3 regions of the Bradyrhizobium sp. i1.15.2 genome follow, and region 1 is predicted to be linked to each of the others. Evidence: predicted binding sites of a transcription regulator. Region 1 holds the regulator's gene; each other region holds the start of a gene.
The links. Region 1 encodes PhoB, which activates phosphate uptake and scavenging genes when phosphate is short. Its sites were predicted from a motif close to TGTCATNNANCTGTCAT; they were not measured.

Region 1 (5,315 bases):
GCGCACTTCGCTGACGACATCGCCATGACGGTCGATCACGGAGGCGAGCTTCTGCTTGAGCAGCAGCGACATCCTCTGCACGTGGTCGAAGAAGCCGGGCTTGAGCATGACGTCGAGCACGGCATTCGCCGCCGCGATCGCGAGCGGATTGCCGCCGAAGGTCGAGCCGTGCGAGCCCGGCGTCATGCCGGACGCCGCTTCCGCGGTCGCAAGGCAGGCGCCGATCGGGAAGCCGCCGCCGAGCGCCTTGGCCAGCGACATCACGTCGGGTTCGACGCCAAGGCGGCGGTACGCGAACAGATCGCCGGTGCGGCCCATGCCGGTCTGCACCTCGTCGAAGGCGAGCAACAGGCCGCGCTCGTCGCAGAGCTGGCGCAACGCCCTCAGGAAGGCAGGCGTTGCCGAACGCACACCGCCCTCGCCCTGGATCGGCTCGATCAGGATGCCGGCGGTCTGCGGACCGATCGCCTTTTTCACTGCCTCGAGATCGCCATGCGCAACCTGGTCGAAGCCCTCCATGGGTGGGCCGAAACCTTCGAGATATTTTGCCGAACCCGTCGCGGCCAGCGTCGCCAGCGTGCGGCCATGGAAGGCGCCTTCGAAGGTGATCATGCGATAGCGGTCTGGATGGCCCTTCGCGGCGTGATAGCGGCGCACGACCTTGATCACGCATTCCAGCGCTTCGGCGCCGGAATTGCAGAAGAACACGAAGTCCGCGAAACTTTCATTGCACAGGCGCGCGGCAAGCTTTTCGCCGTCCGGGCTCTGGAACAGGTTCGACATGTGCCAGAGCTTCGTGGCCTGTTCCTGCAACGCCGCGACCAGCGCCGGATGGGCATGGCCGAGCGCATTCACCGCCACCCCGGAGGTGAAATCGAGATAGCGCTCGCCATTGGTCGCGATCAGCCAGCAGCCTTCGCCACGCTCGAAACCGAGGTCGGACCTGGCGAAAACGGGGAGCAAATGCGGCGCTGCGCTGTTAGTCATGACGGTCACTTGAATGTTGCGGACGGTGTAAGCGTGCATTACGCAACGCACCATCGACCGGCCCGGAAAACGAAACGTGCCGCCTCTTGAGGGCGGCACGTGCGACTATCTTAGGCCTGGTGAAACGGGTGTCAATGCCGCCCGGAAAGCCTCGCGAAACGCTGAATCCGTAGTCTTGCGGTGCCGATTTTGCGGGATTTAGCCACGGAACATGTGGAAGCGAGTCGGCGGACTCTTGCGCGGGAGTCACGCCATATTGTAGCGTTTGGATTGTCAGATACGACATCTCGTGCAGTGGTTCTGATCTTTAAGTCCTTATGTACCGGCGTAAACGTTCGGGCGTTCAAGACGCGCCCGGCGAGCCTTAAGGGATTCTGGCGGCACGGGTTTTTGAAGGCTTAGGCATTCGCTGCGAGGCCCCAGGATGGCTGGCGCGCAGCGAGGGAAAGGGTGCAATGACGGTTTTGACCTGGTCCGATGATCGCGTCGAGCAGCTGAAAAAGCTCTGGGAGGCCGGACTTTCGGCCAGCCAGATCGCGGCGGAGCTCGGCAATGTGACCCGCAATGCCGTGATCGGCAAAGTGCACAGGCTCGGTCTTTCGGGCCGCGCCAAGAGCCCATCATCGGCAGCGCCCCGGCCGCGCAAGGCGCGCCCCGCGCAGCACATGATGCGGGTGAGCCGCCCGATCTCGCGCGGCAACACCGCGCTGGCGCAGGCCTTCGAGGTCGAGGCTGAGCCGGATCCGGTCACCTACGACAACGTGGTGCCGATGAGCCAGCGGCTGTCGCTGCTCGAATTGAACGAGGCGACCTGCCACTGGCCGGTCGGCGATCCCTCGAGCCCGGACTTCTTCTTCTGCGGTGGACGGGCGCTGTCCGGCCTGCCCTATTGCGCCCAGCACTCGCGTGTTGCGTACCAGCCGGCGTCGGATCGGCGCCGCGCACCGGTGAAGCCGGGTCCGCGGTAATCAGGGCAAGTCGTCGCGCAAAGACAGTTCAATAATTTCAGTGTCGTCCTGGCGAAAGCCAGGACCCATACTCCGAGCACGCAGTAGTCGTGCGAAAGGGGTAACTCTGAGTCTTCGCCAAACCACTCCCTGTGGTTATGGGTCCCGGATCAGCGCTCGCTTGTCCGGGACGACATCGGAGAATGCAGGGACAGCTCGCCAACAAACAAGCCTGCAACCCTACACCTGCTCCGCCTTCGCAAACCGATCATCCAGCGCGTAGCCGGCGCCGCGGACGGTGCGGATCGGGTCTTGCTCGCGGCCGAGATTGAGCAGCTTGCGCAGGCGGCCGATATGCACGTCGACGGTACGCTCGTCGATATAGATGTCGCGGCCCCAGACGCTGTCGAGCAGTTGCTCGCGCGAGAACACCCGGCCCGGATGCTCCAGGAAGAACTCCAGCAGGCGATATTCGGTCGGACCGAGATCGATCGGCCGGCCCGATCGCGCCACGCGGCGCTTGTCACGGTCGAGCTCGATGTCGCCAAAAGCAAGCACGGTGGCGAGCCGCTCCGGGCTTGCACGCCGCAGCAGGCCCTTCACGCGTGCCAGCAGCTCCGGCACCGAGAACGGCTTGACGATGTAATCGTCGGCGCCGGTCGCAAGACCCCGCACCCGCTCGCTCTCCTCACCGCGCGCGGTGAGCATGATGATCGGGAGCTGCTTGGTCTCGGGACGGGTGCGAAGCCGCCGGCACAATTCGATGCCTGACAGGCCCGGCAGCATCCAGTCGAGCACGATCAGATCGGGGATGTGCTCCTTGAGGCGGGTGTCGGCGTCGTCGCCGCGCATCACCGTCTCGACGTCATAGCCGTCGCCTTCGAGGTTGTAGCGGAGAAGCTCGGTCAGGGCTTCCTCGTCCTCAACCACCATAATGCGTGCGCCCATCGCGTCGTCGCTCCCTTAAGTCTTCAGGTGTTCGGTACCGTGTTGGCGAAGGTCGTCATGTCGCCCTTCGGCCGCTTGTCGGTGATCGCCTGGCCCTCGATCATGTAGAACACGGTCTCGGCGATGTTGGTGGCGTGGTCGCCGATCCGCTCGATGTTCTTGGCGCAGAACATCAGGTGAATACAGAACGAGATGTTGCGCGGATCCTCCATCATGTAGGTGAGGAGCTCGCGGAACAGCGAGGTGCAGATGGCGTCGACTTCCTCGTCGCCCTTCCACACCGCCATCGCCGCCGGCAAATCATGCGCGGCATAGGCGTCCAGCACCGACTTGACCTGCTGCTGCACGAGGTCGGTCATGTGCTCGAGGCCGCGGAACAGCTTGAGCGGATGGAAGTCCGTCTCCAGCGCCGCGACGCGCTTGCCCATGTTCTTGGCGAGGTCGCCGATGCGCTCGAGATCGGTCGCGACGCGCATGGCGCCGACGATCTCGCGCAGATCGACCGCCATCGGCTGGCGGCGGGCGATGGTGAGCACCGCACGCTCCTCGATGCGCTTCTGCAGCGCGTCGAGCTCGGTGTCGATGGCGACGACGCGCTGGCCGAGCGGGACGTCGCGGCGGATCAGCGCGTCGACGGACTCGACGATCATGCGCTCGGCGATGCCGCCCATCTCGGCGACCAGGCGGGTGAGTTCCTGGAGGTCGGTGTCGAAAGCCTTTGCGGTATGTTCGGAAGCCATGTCGCGTCTCCTCAGCCGAACCGGCCGGTGATGTAATCCTGCGTGCGCCGGTCGGTCGGCGACGTGAAGATCTTGCTGGTGTCGTCGAACTCGATCAGCTCGCCGAGATACATGAAGGCGGTCTTGTCGGAGACGCGCGCCGCCTGCTGCATGTTGTGGGTGACGATCGCGATCGTGTAATCCTCGGACAGCTCCTGGATCAGCTCCTCGACCTTGGCGGTCGAGATCGGGTCGAGCGCCGAACAGGGTTCGTCGAACAGGATCACCTCGGGCCGCACCGCGACGGTGCGGGCGATGCAGAGGCGCTGCTGCTGGCCGCCGGAGAGCGACAGGCCGGAGGCGTTGAGCTTGTCCTTGACCTCGTTCCACAGCGCGCCGCCGCGCAGCGCCTTCTCGACGCGGCCGTCCATTTCGGACTTCGAGATCTTCTCATACAGGCGGATGCCGAACGCGATGTTCTCGTAGATCGTCATCGGGAACGGCGTCGGCTTCTGGAACACCATGCCGACGCGGGCGCGCAGCAAATTGAGGTCCAGCTTGCCGTCGAGGATGTTGGTCTGGTCGAGCATCAGCTGACCAGTGGCGCGCTGGCCGGGATAGAGGTCGTACATCCGGTTGAAGATGCGCAGCAGGGTCGACTTGCCGCAGCCCGACGGACCGATGAACGCCGTGACGCGATTGGCGCCCAGCGTCAGGTTGATGTTCTTCAGCGCGTGGTGCTCGCCGTAATAGAAGTTCAGGTTGCGCACGGTCACCTTCGGGGGCGCCTCCGGCAGCACCGGCGCGTGGGGCAGCCCACCGGCCGCGCTCATCGATACGGAAAGATCACTCATTTTGCGGTCCTCTCGGCGCCAAGGATGCGCGCGCCAATATTAAGGGCAAGAACGGTCAGGGTGATGAGCAGCGCCCCGCTCCAGGCCAATTGCTTCCAATAGGCATAGGGGCTCTGCACGAAGTTGTTGATGGTGACAGGCAGGTTCGCCATCGTCTTATTCAGGCCGAGGCTGAAGAACTGGTTCGACAGCGCGGTGAACAGCAGCGGCGCAGTTTCACCGGCGACGCGAGCGGTTGCGAGCAGCACGCCGGTGATGAGGCCGGAGCGCGCGGCGCGATAAGCGATCCGCTTGATCACCAGCGAACGCGGCAGGCCGAGCGCCGAGGCCGCCTCGCGCAGCGCGTTCGGCACCAGCAGCAGCATGTCCTCGGTCGTGCGCAGCACCACCGGGATCACGATGACCGCGAGCGCGAGCGAGCCTGCGATCGCCGAGAAGCCGCGCATCGGCACCACCACCGCGCCGTAGATGAACAGGCCGATGATGATCGAGGGCGCCGAGAGCAGGATGTCGTTGATGAAGCGGATCACCGAGGTCAGCCGGTCATTGCGGCCGTATTCGGCGAGATAGGTGCCGGCGAACATGCCGAGCGGCGCGCCAATGCCGACGCCGATCACGGTCATGATCAGCGAGCCGACGATGGCGTTGAGCAGGCCGCCCTCGTTCGATCCGGGAGGCGGCGTGTTCTCGGTGAACAGCTGGACATTGAGTCCCGCCAGTCCATTGTAGAGCAGCGTGATCAGGATCAGCGCGAGCCAGGTGACGCCGAAGGCCGTTGCGGCGATGCAGAGCCCGCGAACGACGATGTCCTTGCGGCGGCGGCGTGAATAGATCGGATTCATGGCGCTAGTTCCCCGCCT
Region 2 (5,315 bases), on a different contig from region 1:
CAACGCCGCCGCGAAGGGCCTCAAGGCAAAGCCGTGGGTGAAGACCTCGCTCGCCCCGGGCAGTCAGGTGGTGGCGGCCTATCTCGCCGATTCCGGTCTCCAGGCCGATCTCGACAAGGTCGGCTTCAACCTGGTCGGTTTCGGCTGCACCACCTGCATCGGCAATTCCGGTCCGCTGCCCGAGGAGATCTCGAAGTCGATCAACGACAACGGCATTGTCGCGGCTGCCGTGCTCTCCGGTAACCGCAACTTCGAAGGCCGCGTCTCGCCGGACGTGCAGGCGAACTATCTGGCCTCGCCGCCGCTCGTGGTCGCCCACGCGCTCGCGGGCACCGTCACCAAGAACCTCGCCATCGAACCGCTCGGTGAAGGCAAGGACGGCAAGCCGGTCTACCTGAAGGACATCTGGCCGACGACGAAGGAGATCAACGCCTTCATGAAGAAGTTCGTGACCGCGTCGATCTTCAAGAAGAAGTATGCCGATGTGTTCAAGGGCGACACCAACTGGCGCAAGATCAAGACGGTCGAGAGCGAGACCTATCGCTGGAACATGAGCTCGACCTATGTGCAGAACCCGCCCTATTTCGAAGGCATGAAGAAGGAGCCGGAGCCGGTCACCGACATCGTCGAGGCCCGCATCCTCGCCATGTTCGGCGACAAGATCACCACCGACCACATCTCGCCGGCCGGTTCGATCAAGCTCACCTCGCCCGCCGGCAAATATCTCAGCGAACACCAGGTACGTCCGGCCGACTTCAACCAGTACGGCACGCGGCGCGGCAACCATGAAGTCATGATGCGCGGCACCTTCGCCAATATCCGCATCAAGAACTTCATGCTCAAGGGCGCGGATGGAAATATCCCTGAGGGCGGTCTGACAAAACACTGGCCAGACGGCGAGCAGATGTCGATCTACGACGCCGCGATGAAGTACCAGCAGGAGCAGGTGCCGCTGGTGGTGTTCGCCGGCGCCGAATACGGCAACGGCTCCTCGCGCGACTGGGCCGCGAAGGGCACGCGTCTGCTCGGCGTGCGCGCCGTGATCTGCCAGAGCTTCGAGCGCATCCACCGCTCCAACCTGGTCGGCATGGGCGTGCTGCCGCTGACGTTCGAGGACGGCACCTCCTGGTCGTCGCTCGGTCTGAAGGGCGACGAGAAGGTCACGCTGCGCGGCCTCGTCGGCGAGCTCAAGCCGCGCCAGAAGCTGACCGCGGAGATCGTCTCCGGCGACGGTTCGCTGCAGCGCGTTTCGCTGCTCTGCCGCATCGATACGCTGGACGAGCTGGAATACTACCGCAACGGCGGCATCTTGCACTACGTGCTGCGCAAGCTCGCGGCGTAAGCGCGGACTTGTGAACGGTGGCTCACTGCGAAGTGAGTAGTAGGTTACACGAAGGCGGCCTATCACAAGGCCGCCTTCACGCGTTTGCGGCAGGCTTCAGATGGGCCCGCCCGGCGGAGAACCCCACGCTTTGGACGGTAACTTTGGCGGACGAAAGTGTGAGGCCCGTAAGACTACGGTGACCATCCGGCGGTAAGATTTCCCTCTCACGAGCAATGGTGTACGGCGTTCGACATGACAACAATGACGGCTTCTCATCTGGTTTCACGCTGGTCCGGCGCCCTCTGGTCGGGAGCTCTTGGTCTCTGTGCGATCGTCGCCGTCATCCGTCCTGCCGAGGCTGATCCCCGCGCCGTTGTCGAATTGTTTACCTCGCAGGGCTGCTCCTCCTGCCCGCCGGCCGACAAGATCATCGGCGACCTCGCCCGCGATCCCTCGATCATCGCGCTGAGCATGCCGATCGACTATTGGGACTATCTCGGCTGGAAGGACACATTGGCCGATTCGCGCTTCTCTGCACGGCAGCGTGCCTATTCGCGCATGCGCGGCGATCGCGAAGTCTACACACCGCAGGTCGTGGTCAACGGCTCCACGCATGTCGTCGGCAGCGACCGCACCGGCATCGAAAGCGCGATCGGCAAAACCGACACGGGCACGGGCGTGATGAGCGTGCCGGTGACGATGTCGCTCGCGGGCAAGCAGATCAACGTCTCGGTGGCCGCGAGCAACGAGCCGACCGTGTCCCACGGCGAGGTCTGGATCTGCTCGATTGCGAAATCGGTGCCGATCGCGATCAGCCGCGGCGAAAATCGTGGACAGCAGGTCATCTATCACAACGTGGTGCGCAACCTGCTCAAGGTCGGCGACTGGACCGGCCGTCCGGAAAGCTGGACGGTGCCGATCGAGAACCTCACGCGCGACGGCGTCGACGGTGCCGTGGTCTATGTTCAGGACGGCAGCCGCGAGAAGCCGGGCCCGATGCTGGGCGCGGCGTATACGTCGCTGCACTGACGCGCACACTTCGAATCTTCCGACTCAAGCACGCTCTCAATCCTCATGGTGAGGAGGCGCGTCAGCGCCGTCTCGAACCATGCAGGCCCTACTGAGGCAGCTCGGCCTCGATCCTTCGAGACGCCGCTTCGCGGCTCCTCAGGATGAGGGGAGAGAGTTTGTGCGGAGATGGTGAGATATGCGTCGAGGCAGAAACATCCCGACACAGACAAAACCGACCCAAACAAAAAAGGACCAACTCGCGTTGGCCCTCCTTGTCGTGCGAACAGACCCGATCCTGACGGCCCCGGGGGGCTGGGGGCTGAGGAATCCGGAACCGAAAGGACCGGGTCAACGCACACAAGTCTTTTCGCAATGCAGGGCGGCAGTCGCTTGGCGGAAAAGCGGCGACACTATGATTCCTGCTAACGATCCCGTGACGGTTTGCCGCGACAGAGTTCCACCGCTGCGTGTGGGCGGTTTGCTCCGGTCCAGTGTCCTTCCAGGGGCCCCTTGCGGTGGGGAACAGTTGGCGCGATCATGCAACTGTCATGATCCGCGGTTCCGGGGACGGTTCTTCGCGGACGCGGTCATGCTGATGCGACAGGAGGCGACCTATGAGTCTGTCGGAGGATGCCGATCCGAGCGAACAGCGCGCGGCGGCGCGCCCCGCCGCTTCGAATGCGCAGCTGAGCCGCGTGACGTTCAACCGGCTCGAGCTGCACCGTATTCTCAATCTCTACGGCCGGATGGTCGCCGACGGCGAGTGGCGCGACTATGCCATCGACTTCCTCAGGGATCGCGCCGTGTTCTCGGTCTTCCGCCGCGCCTCGGAAGTGCCAATTTATCGTATCGAGAAGGATCCGCGCCTCGCGCGCAAGCAGGGCATGTACAGCGTGATCTCGGCGACGGGCTTGATCCTGCGCCGCGGCCACGAACTGGAGCGCGTGCTCCTGGTGATCGATCGCAAATTGGCGGTGGTGTGAGCAGGGATCCAGTAGCCCGGATGAGCGTAGCGACATCCGGGTCTTTGCTTGCAGCCTTCCCGGGTATCGCTTCGCTCACCCGGGCTACGGGCCTTACTTCCCCGGCACGCTCTTCGCGCCCTCGCCAAGATCCCGCTGCATCATCACCGTGTCCAGCCAGCGGCCGAATTTCAGCCCGACGCTGGGATGCGTGCCGATCATCTTGAAGCCGCCCTTGCTGTGCACGCCGATCGAACCCGCATTGGCGGAATCGCCGATCACGGCGATCATCTGGCGGAAACCGCGCGCCTCGCACTCGACGATCAGCCGCTCCAGCAGGAGCGCTCCGATGCCGCGGCGGTGGAAGGACGGATCGAGATAGATCGAGTTCTCGACCGTGAAGCGGTAGGCCGGCCGCGGCCGGTAGGCGCCGGCATAGGCGTAGCCGGCGACGCGCCCGTCGAGGATGGCGACGAAATAGGGGTAGCCGCCGTCGATCAGCGTACGGTAGCGGCGCGTCATCTCGGCGAGATCGGGCGGCTCCAGCTCGAACGTCGCGGTGCCCTCGCGGACAGCCTGCTGGTAGATGGCGGTGATGGCGGGAAGGTCGGCCTCAATGGTGGGCCTGATATCGGGTGCGGACATGCCGCAAGATTAGAGCCTTCCTGGGACGGCTGGAAGAGGCGAACCGCCTCCCCACGTCGTCATTGCGAGCGAAGCAGCCTCCATCTTCTCCGCTGTCATGCCCCGCGTAGGCGGGGCATCCAGTACTCCGAAACAGTGCAGCAAGAACAGAGCCGCTGCGGCGTACTGGATCGCCCGCCCCAGTGCGCAATTGCGCACAAGGCAGGCGATGACGACGTCCGGCCCACCCAAACAAAAACCCCGGCCTTTCGGCCGGGGTTCGTGTCCGTCCTCTCGCCTCAGCGCTTAGTCGCGCTGGCCGAGGAGCTGCAGGAGCAGCGTGAACAGGTTGATGAAGTTCAGGTACAGCGACAGCGCGCCGGTGATGGCCGCACGCTCTGCGATGTCACCGCCGGCCGAGGCGTAGCCGTAGATGTAGTCGTTCTTCAGCCGCTGGGTATCCCAGGCCGTGAGGCCCGCGAACACCAGCACGCCGACCACCGACACCACGAACTGCAGCACCGAGCTCGCCAGGAACAGGTTTACCAGGCTCGCGATCACGATGCCGATCAGGCCCATGAACAGGAACGAACCCATTCCGCTCATGTCACGCTTGGTGGTGTAGCCGTAGAGGCTGAGCGCGCCGAAGGTCGCCGCGGTGATGAAGAACACCCGCACGATCGAGGTGTGCGTGAACACCAGGAAGATCGAGGACAGCGAGACGCCCATCAGCGCCGCGAACACCCAGAACAGGATCTGGGCGGTCGAGGGAGCGAGACGGTTGATGCCCGCCGAGATCACGAACACCATGGCGAGCGGCGCGAGCATGAACAGCCACTTCAGCGGGCTGACGAACATCGCGTAGCCGAACGGCGTCAGGAACAGCTTGCCGACGCGGACGGCTTCCGGGGTCGGAACATCCGTCACGGCGGCCATGTAGACGCCGAGCGCGGCCAAGCCGGTGATGGCGAGGCCAATGCTCATGTAGTTGTAGATGCGCAGCATGTAGGCGCGCAGGCCGGCATCGACCGTCGCGGCGTCAACACGCCCGGCGGCCCTGCCGAAAGGAGAAGCGTAATTGCGGTCTAGGTCCGACATGGTCGAATTCCCGTTGGTTGGTCCGGTCCGGCATGAGGGTCGCCATGCCGCCGGTTCGTCAAACTCTATCTCGGATACCGATGTCTGCCGACTAAATTTTGGCTAACAATCGGGGCTCCGAACCCACTCGATATGTGGGAAACTAACACATCCGCTGCAACCGTCCACGCGCGGCTGAATGTCGCCCTTCCCTGCAATCCAGACGAGCGGACGTGGTTAATCGCCGGAATCGTGCGATTTCGCTCCCGTGCCGCCGCCCGCTACCATTTGTCACAAATTCCGCAACACCGTGGCGG
Region 3 (5,315 bases), 450 kb from region 1:
TCATGACCACGAGAACGTCGGCGAGAGTCATCGCCTCGAGCTGGTCGTGGGTGACGTAGATCGACGTGGTGTTGAGCCGGCGCTGCAATTTGCGGATCTCGACCCGCATCGCGATGCGGAGTTTTGCGTCGAGGTTGGACAGCGGCTCGTCGAACAGAAACACTTTTGGCTGACGCACGATGGCGCGGCCCATGGCGACACGCTGGCGCTGGCCGCCGGAGAGCTGGCGCGGCTTGCGCTCCAGCATCGAGGTGAGCTCGAGCACGCGCGCGGCTTCGTCGACGCGGGTCTTGACCTCGGCCTCCTTCATGCCGCGGTTGCGCAGGCCGTAGGCCATGTTGTTGAAGACGCTCATATGCGGATAGAGCGCGTAGTTCTGGAACACCATCGCGATGTCGCGGTCGGCGGGCTCGATCTGGTTGACGATGCGGCCGCCGATGTCGATCTCGCCGCCGGTGACGGTCTCGAGGCCCGCGACCATGCGCAGCAATGTCGACTTGCCGCAGCCGGAGGGACCGACCAGCACGCAGAACTGGCCGTCGCCGACATCGACGTTGACGCCCTTGATGGCCTCGAAGCCGCCGGGATAGGTTTTGCGGACGTTGCGCAGAGTGACGTTAGCCATGGGATTTACTTTTCCGTCTCCACGAGTCCGCGCACGAACAATTTCTGCATTACGACGACGACGAACACCGGCGGCAGCATCGCGAGCACGGCGGTCGCCATCACGATCGGCCATTCGGTCAGCGCGTCAGTGGTGGTGATCATCTTGCGGATGCCGACCTGGATGGTCTGCATGTCGTCGCGGGTGGTGATCAGCAGCGGCCAGAGATATTGATTCCAGCCGAGGATGAAGAGGATCACGAACAGCGCCGCCATGTTGGTGCGCGACAACGGCAGCAGCGTGTCCCAGAAGAAGCGCAGGGGACCGGCGCCGTCGATGCGCGAGGCCTCCAGCAGCTCGTCCGGCACCGTCATGAAGAACTGGCGGAACAGCAGCGTCGCGGTGGCCGAGGCGATCAGCGGCAGCGACAGGCCCGCATAGCTGTCGAGCATGTGCAGATCTGCGACGATCTTGTAGGTCGGATAGATGCGGACCTCGACCGGCAGCATCAGCGTGATGAAGATGATCCAGAAGATCGGCATCCGGAACGGAAAGCGGAAATAGACGATCGCGTAGGCCGAGATGATCGAGATTGCGATCTTGCCGACCGCGATCAGCAAGGCCATCACCAGCGAGTTCAGCATCATGTTGCCGACGGGCTCGCGGGTCGATCCGCTCGTGCCGACGAAAATGGTCTGGTAGTAAACCTCGAAGAAATGACCGCCCGGCAGCAGTGACATCTGTCCGTTGGCGATCAGCGCGTTGTCCTGGGTCGAAGCGACGAACGCGATGTAGACGGGGAAAGCGACGATCGCGATCCCGATCCAGAGGATGATATGGGCGATGTAGCGCCGGAAGCCCTCTTCCTCGACCATCAGTAGGTCACCTTGCGTTCGACGAACCGGAACTGGATTCCGGTGAGCACGATGACCATGACCATCAGGATCACCGACTGCGCCGCCGAGCTGCCGAGATTGCCGCCAAGCAGGCCGTCGGAATAGACCTTGTAGACCAGCGTGACCGTCGACGTTCCGGGTCCGCCGCGGGTCATAGTGTCGATGATGCCGAACGTGTCGAAGAAGGCGTAGACGATGTTGACCACCAGCAGGAAGAAGATGGTCGGCGATAGCAGCGGGAAAGTCACGGTCCAGAACCGCCGCATCGGACGGGCGCCATCGATCGCGGCGGCCTCGAACACGCTCTTGGGGATCGCTTGCAGGCCTGCGAGGAAGAACAGGAAATTATAGGAGATTTGCTTCCACGCGGCGGCGAGGATGATCAACGCCGCGGCCTGGTCGCCGTCGAGCAGCGGATTCCAGTCGATGCCCACGTTGCGCAGATAGCGCGAGAGCACGCCGAGCGAGGGATGCAGCATGAAGATCCAGAGCACGCCGACCACGGGCGGCGCCACCGCATAGGGCCAGATCAGGAGCGTGCGGTAGAGCATCGAGCCACGCAGCGGCTTGTCCGCCATCACGGCGAGCAGCAGCGCGAAGGACAGCGACGAGACGGCGATGGCGAACGAGAAGAAGAACGTTCGGGCGATCGCCTCGAAATAGGCCGCGTCCTTGAACAGCTCGATGTAATTCTCGAACCAGACAAAGGTGGTCGACAGACCGAACGCATCCTGGAGCAGGAAGGACTGGATCACCGCCTGCAGGGCCGGCCAATAGAAGAAAATCAGGACGATCGCGAGCTGCGGCGCAACCAGCGCGTACGGTAACAGCCTTGACTGGAAAATGGCTTGCTTTTGCATGATGCCAGCAGAGCGGCAGGCCGGGTCGCGGCCTGCCGCTCATTGCCTCACTTGACGGCGGTTTTTTCGAACTGCCGCAGCATCGTGTTGCCGCGCTCGACGGCGGAATCCAGCGCCTGCTTGGCGGTCTTCTTGCCGGCCAGCGCCTGCTCGATCTCTTCCGACCAGACGTCACGCAGCTGCACCATGTTGCCGAGGCGCAGGCCGCGCGAGTTCTCGGTCGGCTCCTTGTTGGTCAGCTCGAGCAGCGGGGTCTCGAGATAGGGCTGATCCTTGTAGAAGCCCTCTTCCTTTGCCTTGGCGTAGGCCGCCTTGGTGATCGGCAGATAGCCTGACGCCTTGTGGATATAGACCTGGCGATCGGTGTCCGAGAGGAAGGTCAGGAATTTCGCGACGCCCTTGTATTCCTCGGCCGACTTGCCGCCCATCACCCAGAGCGAAGCGCCGCCGATGATCGAGTTCTGCGGCGCGCCCTTGACGTCGGGATAATACGGCATCGGCACGGCGGTGAAGTTGAACTTGGCCTGCGCCTTGACGTTGCCGAAGAACGCCGACGAGGTCAGGTAGATCGGGCATTCGCCGGAGGTGAAGCGGCCTTCGCCGGTGTTGGTGCGGCCGGCGTAGTCATAGGTCTTGGTCTTCTGCAGCTCGACAAGGGTTTCGAGATGCTTGACCTGAAGCGGTCCGTTGAACTCGAGCACGGTGTCAAAGCCGTCGAGGCCGTTGGCCTTGCTGGCGAGCGGCACGTTGTGCCAGGCCGAGAGCTGCTCGAGATTGACCCATGTGACCCAGGAGCCGGAGAAGCCGCAGGTGTCGTGACCCGCAGCCTTCAGCTTCTTGGCGGCCTCGAACGTTTCGGGCCAGGTCTTCGGAATCTCCACGTTCGCCTTCTTCAGCTCGTCGAGGTTCACCCACATCACAGTCGAGGACGAGTTGAAGGGGAATGAGAGCATCTCGCCCTTCGACGTCGAATAGTAGCCGGTGATGGCGGGCAGGTAGATCTTGGGATCGAACTTTTCGCCGGCGTCCGCCATAAGCTTGTAGACGGGCTTCACGGCGCCGGTCGCGGCCATCATGGTCGCGGTGCCGACTTCGAACACCTGCATGATGTGCGGGGCGTTGCCGGCGCGGAACGCCGCGATGCCGGCGTTCATCGTATCGGGATAGTTGCCCTTGTAGGTCGGGATCACCTTGTAGTCGCTCTGCGACGCGTTAAAATCGGTGGCGAGCTTGACGATGACGTCGTTGTTGGCGCCGGTCATCGCGTGCCACCACTGGATTTCGGTCACGGCCAAGGCCGGCGAGGCCGATAGTCCAACCGTGAGCGCAATAGCGGCAGCCGCTCCAAAGTGTCTAAGAGCCATCAAGTAAACCTCCCTTGGCCGTTCTCTTGGGCCGTCAAAAATGATCGCTTGCGCTAGCAGCGCCATATGACGTTCACATGACTGTGTAAGCGGCCGAAACGAAAGCGGCAAGCGCGGCAAAAGGGAAGCCGTCAAATAGGCGAATGCCGCGAGCGGCGTCCTCCGTTCGCGGTGCAGCATTCGGGAGTGATGGGTTGGTCGCTACGTCTTCAGCAGAATAGTGAAGCAGACGATCGTCCCGCGGGCTCCGAAACCTCACCCGCAAGGCACGCGGGAGAGGTTGCAGCGAGCCCGCGGTTAGAATCTCGCCCGCCTGATCCGCACGTAAAGCGCGCCCTCGCCGCCATGGCCGATACCGGCTTCCTCAAAGCCGACCACAAAAGCCCGGAATTCCGGCAGGCTCAGCCATTCCGGCACCTGGCGGCGCAGCACGCCGCTTTCGCCGCCGCTTCGGCCCTTGCCGGTGATGACGAGCACGAAGGTCAGGCCGTCATGATGAGCGCGGTGCAGAAATCCGGTCAGTGCGCGATGCGCGCGCATCTGGGTCATGCCGTGCAGATCGAGCCGCGCCTCGATCTCGCTGCGCCCGCGCGACAACTTTGTGCGCTCGCGCTTGCCGAGCGGCGCCAGCGGCGGCACCGCCGGCTTCGCTGCACGCAGTGCCGGGGCAGCGGCAATCGGACGTGGTGATGGCGCAGGCCGCGTGGGGGGCGCTGCGGGGGAAGGCTCGGTGCGCGGCGCAGCTTGCGCCTTCACCGCACGAGGCTTCCTCAGCGGCTTGACCTGCTTTGCGACCGTATCCCACAGCGCGCGCTCTTCTTCGCTCAGCGCGCGACGGCGCGGCGAGGGACGAGGCTCCAGCACGGGCGGACGGGACGATCGCTTCATTGCTGCCGATGGGAACGATTTTTCACCGGCCGCCGCGGCTCCTGAACCGGCTCGATCACGGGACGCGGCACCGGCAGCGGGACTGGACCGGCGACAGCGACCGTCTCGCTCCTGCTTTGCGCCTCGGCTGCCGCCGGCTTGTCCTTCGCGGGCTCTGTTTGCGGAAACAGCTTCGCGATCTTCTCCGACGGCCGCGGGTCCGGCACCGGCAGCCGCGCGGCACGCGCCGTGGGATCGAGACCCTTCGGCACCAGCATCACGAAATGCATGGCATGGCGCAGCCGCCCGGAGACGCGGCCGGCCTCCTGGCCCGCGCCGAAATAGAGATCGGCGCGCGCCGGACCGATGATGGCCGAGCCGGTGTCCTGCGCGATCATCAACCGATGGAACGGCGTCTTCGCGCGTTCGGAATCGATCGGCAACTCGCCTTCGATGAAAAACGGCGTGCCGTAGACGTGGAGCGATTTGTCGACCGCGATCGAGCGGCCGGCCGTCAGCGGAATGCCCTGCGCGCCGACGGCCTCCTCCTTGTCGGACAGATTGACCTCGCGGAAGAAGATGTAGGAGCGGTTCTGGCGCCGCAGCTCCTTGGCACCGTCTGGTGTCTGCGCCATCCACTCCCTGATCTTCTGCATCGACATCTCTTCCTTCGGAATGATGCCGCGCTCGATCAGGATGCGACCGACCGCTGTATAGGGATAGC

Region 2: a site for PhoB is predicted at 2,869-2,885, ahead of ABIB80_RS28800 (DUF2794 domain-containing protein). Genes of this name have one in related genera too.
Region 3: a site for PhoB is predicted at 3,791-3,807, ahead of ugpB (sn-glycerol-3-phosphate ABC transporter substrate-binding protein UgpB). Genes of this name have one in related genera too.

The regions. Positions count from the first base shown of each region.
Region 1 is NZ_JBEPRQ010000001.1:487,046-492,360, forward strand. It holds gene ABIB80_RS02370 (aspartate aminotransferase family protein) at 1-987, opposite strand, end outside; gene ABIB80_RS02375 (GcrA family cell cycle regulator) at 1,443-1,955, shown strand; gene phoB (phosphate regulon transcriptional regulator PhoB) at 2,175-2,882, opposite strand; gene phoU (phosphate signaling complex protein PhoU) at 2,906-3,622, opposite strand; gene pstB (phosphate ABC transporter ATP-binding protein PstB) at 3,634-4,455, opposite strand; gene pstA (phosphate ABC transporter permease PstA) at 4,452-5,297, opposite strand; gene pstC (phosphate ABC transporter permease subunit PstC) at 5,302-5,315, opposite strand, start outside.
Region 2 is NZ_JBEPRQ010000021.1:61,035-66,349, forward strand. It holds gene acnA (aconitate hydratase AcnA) at 1-1,342, shown strand, start outside; gene ABIB80_RS28795 (DUF1223 domain-containing protein) at 1,577-2,353, shown strand; gene ABIB80_RS28800 (DUF2794 domain-containing protein) at 2,950-3,318, shown strand; gene ABIB80_RS28805 (GNAT family N-acetyltransferase) at 3,412-3,942, opposite strand; gene ABIB80_RS28810 (Bax inhibitor-1/YccA family protein) at 4,228-5,019, opposite strand; gene ABIB80_RS28815 (ABC transporter permease) at 5,290-5,315, opposite strand, start outside.
Region 3 is NZ_JBEPRQ010000001.1:940,588-945,902, forward strand. It holds gene ABIB80_RS04415 (sn-glycerol-3-phosphate import ATP-binding protein UgpC) at 1-625, opposite strand, end outside; gene ugpE (sn-glycerol-3-phosphate ABC transporter permease UgpE) at 631-1,479, opposite strand; gene ugpA (sn-glycerol-3-phosphate ABC transporter permease UgpA) at 1,479-2,360, opposite strand; gene ugpB (sn-glycerol-3-phosphate ABC transporter substrate-binding protein UgpB) at 2,408-3,724, opposite strand; gene ABIB80_RS04435 (Smr/MutS family protein) at 4,022-4,612, opposite strand; gene mltA (murein transglycosylase A) at 4,609-5,315, opposite strand, start outside.